Regions from separate parts of the uncultured Citricoccus sp. genome, predicted to be linked through region 1. Evidence: riboswitches for the same ligand, from Rfam matches in the RefSeq annotation. Region 1 holds a riboswitch; the other holds the start of a gene.
What was found. A riboswitch is a leader RNA that binds a small molecule or an ion and turns the genes downstream of it on or off. The one in region 1 is predicted to bind glycine.
Positions count from the first base shown of each region.

Region 2: linked by a shared signal. The riboswitch ahead of gcvP (aminomethyl-transferring glycine dehydrogenase) and the one ahead of Q0283_RS00110 (amino acid permease) in region 1 are both predicted to bind glycine.

Region 1 covers NZ_CALMQR010000004.1:2,863-6,273, forward strand. Annotated here, with positions in the region: gene Q0283_RS00105 (sugar porter family MFS transporter) at 1-1,140, shown strand, start outside; glycine riboswitch at 1,205-1,305, shown strand; gene Q0283_RS00110 (amino acid permease) at 1,461-2,816, shown strand; gene Q0283_RS00115 (Na+/H+ antiporter family protein) at 2,904-3,411, shown strand, end outside.
Region 2 covers NZ_CALMQR010000158.1:4,626-8,036, reverse strand. Annotated here, with positions in the region: partial or broken gene gcvP (aminomethyl-transferring glycine dehydrogenase) at 1-1,841, opposite strand, end outside; glycine riboswitch at 1,988-2,108, opposite strand; gene Q0283_RS17350 (SDR family oxidoreductase) at 2,659-3,411, opposite strand, start outside.

The DNA.
Region 1 (3,411 bases):
CTGATCATCTGGAGGGTCGTGGGCGGCCTGGGCGTGGGCGCCGCCTCCGTGATCGCCCCGGCCTACATCGCCGAGGTGAGCCCGGCCGGCGTCCGGGGCCGGCTGGGCTCCCTGCAGCAGCTGGCCATCGTGACCGGCATCTTCGTGGCGCTGCTGTCCGACGCCCTCTTCGCGAACCTGGCCGGGGGCGCGGCCGAGACGCTGTGGTGGGGACTGGAGGCCTGGCGCTGGATGTTCATGGCCGAGGCCGTGCCGGCGGTGCTCTACGGGGCGTTCGCGTTCCGCCTGCCCGAGTCACCCCGGTACCTGGTCGCCCGCGGTGACCTCGACCGTGCGGCCCAGGTCCTGTACGACTTCACCGGCATCGAACGGGTCAACCTCAAGATCGAGCAGATCAAGGACACCCTGGAGTCCGAGCGGCGGGAGTCCCTGCGCGACCTGCGCGGACCGGCGATGGGCCTGAGGCCGATCGTGTGGATCGGCATCGTCCTGTCCGTGTTCCAGCAGTTCGTGGGCATCAACGTGATCTTCTACTACTCGACCACGCTGTGGCGCTCCGTGGGCTTCGGGGAGTCCGACGCCCTGACGATCACGGTGATCACGTCGGTGACGAACATCGTGGTGACGATCGTGGCCATCCTGCTGGTGGACCGGGTGGGGCGGCGCCCCATGCTGCTCGTCGGGTCCCTGGGCATGGCGGCCTCACTGGGCCTGATGGCGGTGGCCTTCTCCTTCGCGCAGGTCGTCCAGGCCGCCGACGGCACCACGGCCGCAGAGCTGGGCCAGCCGTGGTCCACGGTGGCCCTGATCTCGGCCAACGCCTTCGTGGTCTTCTTCGGTGCCACGTGGGGGCCCCTGGTGTGGGTCCTGCTGGGGGAGATGTTCCCGAACCGGATTCGCGCCGGGGCGCTCGCCGTGGCCGCGGCGGCCCAGTGGGCCGCGAACTTCGCGGTCTCCACCACGTTCCCGTGGCTGGCCGAGATCGGGCTGACCGTGGCCTACGGGCTCTATGCGGTGATGGCGGTACTGTCCTTCCTCTTCGTCTGGCGCTTCGTCCCGGAGACGAAGGGCCGCGAGCTCGAGGACATGCAGGACACCGGCATCGTCCGGAAGTCCCGCAGGAGCACACCCGCGCGGTGAGGACCCGGCCGCGATTTCACGCACCCGTGTGAGGTGCATTACAGTTGTCTCCCGGAATCAGCCACTGAGCGGTCCGGGAGAGATCCCGCACCACCTAAGATGCGCGACGCCGAAGGAGCAAGCCCTCCCCGGGAATCTCTCAGGCCCCCGTACCGGATCGCTGGGCACCTCTGGAAAGCGTCGCCACACCCACGCGCGACCACCGACGGGGCAAGCGGCCGACCGGCTCCGGGCCGGCACGACGCGAAACTCTCAGGTCCATGGACAGAGCGGGGAGGACACGAGGGGACCACCGTCCCACGTCCACCTGAGGAGAACCCATGGAACCCAGCCGCCCCACCGGGCCCGTCGCCGTCGGGACCGAGGCCGGACCAGCCGGCCACGCCCCCGCCGCAGCCCCGACCCTCGAGAGCCCGGCACCCGGCCGTCCGGACGGCACGGCCGCCGCGCCGGGCTGGAACCGCTTCGACTCGAGCTGGACGATCGGCCTGTTCGGTACCGCCGTGGGCGCCGGCGTCCTGTTCCTGCCGATCAATGCCGGCCTGGGCGGGATGTGGCCGCTGATCATCGCCACGCTGATCATCGGGCCGATGACCTACTTCTCCCACCGGGCGCTGTCCCGCATGGTGGTCGCCTCGCCCCGGGCCGACCGTGACATCACCGGCGTGGTGCGGGACTACTTCGGCGAGGCCGCCGGACGCCTGGTCACCATCCTGTACTTCCTGGCGATCTTCCCGATCGTGCTCATCTACGGCGTCGGCATCACCAACACCGTGGACAGCCTCATGGTCAACCAGCTGGGCATGGACCCGTGGCCGCGCTGGTTGCTCTCCGGGGTGCTCGTGCTGCTGATGTCCGCCGTGATGGTGGCCGGCCAGCGCGTCATGCTGATCGTCACCCAGTGGCTGGTCTACCCGCTGATCGCGGTCCTGTTCTCCGTCACCCTGCTGCTCATCCCGTCCTGGTCCTTCGAGGGCTTCGGGGCCGTGCCCGCCGCCGGCGACTTCGCGATGTCCCTGTGGCTGATGATCCCCGTGCTGGTCTTCGCGTTCAACCACTCCCCGGCGATCTCGCAGTTCTCGGTGTCCCTGCGCCAGCGCTACGGGGCGGGCTCGGTGCAGAAGGCCTCCTCCGTCCTGCGCGTCACCTCCATCCTGCTGGTGGTCTTCACCATGGGCTTCGTCTGGTCCTGCGTGCTGGCCCTCGGCCCCGAGGGGTTGCAGGCCGCCAAGGACGCCAACCTGCCGGTGCTCTCCCACCTGGCCAACGTCATGGGCCTGCCGATCATCGCCTGGCTCGGGCCGGCGGTGGCTGTCACGGCCATCGGCTCGTCCTTCTTCGGCCACTGGCTCGGGGCGTTCGAGGGCGCGCAGGGCATCATGCGCGGGATGGTGGACCCGCAGTCCCGGCGCTTCTCCGACCGCGGACTGCGGATCGGGATCAGCGTGTTCCTCATCGCCAGCACCTGGATCGCCGGCGTGCTCAACCCGAGCATCCTGGGACTCATCGAATCACTGGCCGGGCCGGTCATCGCGGCCGTGCTCTACCTGATGCCGATGTACGCCATCCGGAAGGTCCCCGCCCTGGCGCCGTTCCGGGGCGCGATCTCGAACGTCTTCGTGGTCATCGCCGGCATCGTGGCGGTCGGGGGCATCCTGCTCAGCCTGTTCGGCTGACCGGGCCCGCCGCCGTCGGGTCACCGGTAAGGGCACCGTGCTGCGGGTGAGTAGACCCGTACTCCGGCTACACTCTTCGGGGCGCGGATGCGCCATCACGCCGCCCGCGCCACCGAAGAGGTCGTCCCCGCTGTGCTGTTGAATCCCGTCGTCGTGTCCGTGCTCGTGCTCGCCGCGCTGAGCCTGGCCCGCGTGAACGTCATCGTCGCCCTGCTCATCGCCACGCTCGTCGCGGGACTGCTCGCGGGGCTGACCCCCGATGAGACGGTGACCATCCTCGTCGACGGGCTCGGCGGCCAGGGGGAGACCGCCCTGAGCTATATCCTGCTCGGCATCCTGTCGGTCATGGTCGCCCGCTCCGGGATCACCGGGAAGCTGATCCGCCGGATCCTGCCGCTGATCTCCGGCCGGCGGGCGATGACCCTCTTCGGGATCGCCGGACTCGCCTGCCTGTCGCAGAACATCGTCCCGGTCCACATCGCCTTCATCCCGATCCTCATCCCGCCGCTGCTGAGCGTGTTCAACCGGATGAGGATGGACCGCCGGGCCGTCGCCACCGCGCTGACCTTCGGCCTGAAGGCCCCCTACATGCTGA
Region 2 (3,411 bases), on a different contig from region 1:
AGGTGGTACTTGCGGATGGCCAGCAGGCCGGCGTATTCCCCCTGGGAACCGGCGTTGGGCTGCACCGAGACCCCCGCGTAGCCGGTGATCTCGGCCAGCTTCTCCTCGAGGTCCGTCAGCAGGTAGCGCCAGCCCTCGGTCTGGTGGTCGGGCGCGTACGGGTGGATGGAGCAGAACTCGGGCCAGGAGATGGACTCCATCTCCGCGGTCGCGTTGAGCTTCATGGTGCACGAGCCCAGCGGGATCATGGTGCGGTCCAGGGCCAGGTCGTACCCGGAGAGGCGCTTGATGTAGCGCAGCATCTGGGTCTCGGACTTGTACGTGTTGAAGACCGGGTGGGTCATGTACTCGCTGGTGCGCTGCAGGGACGCGGGGATGTGCCCGCTGGCCCGGCCGGCGTCGGGTGCCCCGGTGTCCCCGGACTGCCCGCTCCCGGCACCGGCCGGGAGGGCCTCCGCGGGGGCGCCGAAGGCGGACAGCACCGCGAGCAGGTCCCGGTCCGTGGTGGTCTCGTCACAGGAGATGCCGACCGTGCCCGCGTCCACGAGGCGCAGGTTCACCCCGGCCGCCTCGGCGGCGTTGACCACGGTGCGGGCCAGTCCGGGCACGGAGACCTGCACGGTGTCGAAGAAGGACTCGTGGTTCAGCGTGAACCCGGCGGACTGCAGGGCTGCGGCCAGCCGGCCGGCCTGCCGGTGGGCGTGCTCGGCGATCGCCCGCACGCCGTCCGGGCCGTGGTAGACGGCGAACATGGAGGCCGTGATCGCCAGGAGGGCCTGGGCGGTGCAGATGTTCGAGGTGGCCTTCTCGCGGCGGATGTGCTGCTCACGGGTCTGCAGGGCGAGGCGGTAGGCGGGCCGGCCGGCCGCGTCCTGCGAGACGCCGACGAGACGGCCGGGCAACTGGCGCTCCACGCCCTTGTGGACGGCCATGTAGGCGGCATGCGGGCCGCCGAAGAACAGCGGGACGCCGAAGCGCTGGGTGTTGCCGACGGCGATGTCCGCACCCTGCTCGCCCGGGGGGACGATGAGCGCGAGGGAGAGCAGGTCGGCGGCGATGGCGACCATGCCGCCGCGCTCCTTGGCCTGGGCGATCACCGCGGAGTGGTCGTGGATCCGGCCGGAGTCCCCGGGCTGCTGCAGCAGGATGCCGCACAGGCCCTTCTCCTCCAGATCGGCCGCGAGGTCCTCGGGCAGGCCCGCTGAGAGGTCCGCGACGCGCACGTCCAGGCCGAGGGCGCGGGCACGGCCCTCCACCACGGTGCGAGTCTGCGGGTAGAGGTCGGCGTCGATCAGGGTGATGCCGTTGGCGTTCTTCCGGTTGGCCCGGTGCATCAGCAGCACGGCCTCGGCGGCGCCGGAGGCCTCGTCCAGCAGGGAGGCGTTGGCGATCTCGAGGCCGGTGAGGTCGGCGACCATGGTCTGGAAGTTCAGCAGGGCCTCCAGCCGGCCCTGGGAGATCTCCGGCTGGTAGGGGGTGTAGGCGGTGTACCAGGCCGGGTTCTCCAGGACCTTGCGCAGCACCACCGGCGGGGTGACCGTGTCGAAGAAGCCCTGGCCGATCATCTGGGTCTTGACGATGTTGCGGTTGGCGATGGCCCGCAACTCCTCCAGGACGGCGGCCTCGGTCCGGGCCTCGGGCAGGTTCAGGGGCTCGTGCTGGCGGATGTCCGCGGGCACGGCCTCGTCCACGAGGGCCTCCAGGGACTCGAAGCCCAGGGCGGCCAGCATCGTCTCGGCGTCCGCCTGGCGGGGACCGATGTGACGGCTGGTGAACGGGGCTGACGCGGTGTCCCGCGGCTCGTGGCGTTGACCGGTGGACGGGGTGACGATGGCGTTCATGGGTTCTCCTCCAAGGCGCTTCTCGGGCGCGGATCGGTACCTCCCCGCTCTGTCATCGACCTGAGAGATTCCGCACGTATCTGGAGGATACGTGCTTGCACCGTCGGTGGCCGAGGCGTTGGGGGCCTGGCACTTTCCAGAGACGCCGACCCTGCGCGGTACGTGGGCCTGAGAGATTCTCGGGGAGAGATTGCTCCTTCGGCGTCCGGCGCCGCCGGGTCCGGAGGCCCGGATCCTGCAGCACCGGCACTCTCCCGCGCGGGAGATGTGGCGCGGCACCAGTCTGGCACAGCCGCACCGCCGACGTCCCCCCGAGTCGCTGGGTGCGCGCGCCCTCACCCTTCCCACAGGTCAGGGTCCTGCCGCGGCAACGGTCATCGGCGTCACCGTCGATACTGCGTGGCCTCGCCGTCGACGTCCCGGCCCCTCAGGTGGACAGGGCGTCCAGGCTCTGGATGAACCGGGACAGCACGGCCCCGTCGAACGGCTCGGGGACGCTCCCGACCCTCAGCTGGGGGATCTCGTGCTCCACGTGGGCGCGCCCGGACGGCGTCGCCGCCCGCGAAGCCCGTTTCGACGGTGTCCTCGATCGTCGCCACGGCGAACCGGCCGCTGAGCCAGTCCCGGTCGGGGACGCAGTCCTGCACCGGAGACCACGTGATCCGGCCGGACTCCGTGGCAGTCCTCAGCCGCCGCAGGATCTTGGTGGCGATGGGGGCCTCGAGCTCGTTCCGCTGCATGGTGGGGCGCCGATCGTTCGTCGGGGATGTCCTGGGTGGTGGAGACGTCCCGGAGGGTCCGGTCCGCCGGAGGGGTCTCAGAACACCGGCAGCCCGCCGGTCACACCCAGCACCGTTCCGGAGACGTAGCTCGCCTCGGCCGGGTTCGCCAGGAACACGTAGGCCCCGGCGAGCTCGGCGGGCTGGCCGATCCTGCCGAGCGGGGTGTCCGCACCCATGTGGGAGACGGCCTCGGGGGTCTTGGTGGCCGGCTGCAACGGCGTCCAGACCGGTCCGGGCGCCACCGCGTTCACCCGGATGCCCTTCGGCCCGAGCTCGCCGGCGAGGTTCGCGGTGACGTTGTTCAGGGCGGCCTTCGTGGCGGCGTAGTCGATCATCGTCTCCGAGGGCTGGTAGGCCTGTACCGAGGTGGTGTTGATGATGCAGTCCCCGTGGGACAGGTGCGGCACGCACGCCCGGGTCAGCCACAGGGTGCCGTACAGGTTGGTCCGCACCGCCCGGTCCAGGTCCTCGGTCCGCAGCCCCTCGATCCCGGGCTCTCCGCGGGCCCAGTGGTAACCGGCGTTGTTGACCAGGATGTTCAGGCCGCCCAGTCCCGCGACCGCCTCCTCGGCGATCCGCCCGCATTCCTGCTCGTCCCGCAGGTCCCCGGGTACGGTCACCGCCGTGCGGCCGGCCTTGTCGATCCAGCCGACCACGTCCTGGGCGTCCTCCTCCTCCTCGGGGAGGTAGTTGATCGCCACGTCGGCACCCTCCCGTGCGAAGGCGATCGCCACGGCACGACCGATGCCCGAGTCACCGCCCGTGATCAGGGCCTTCAGCCCCTCGAG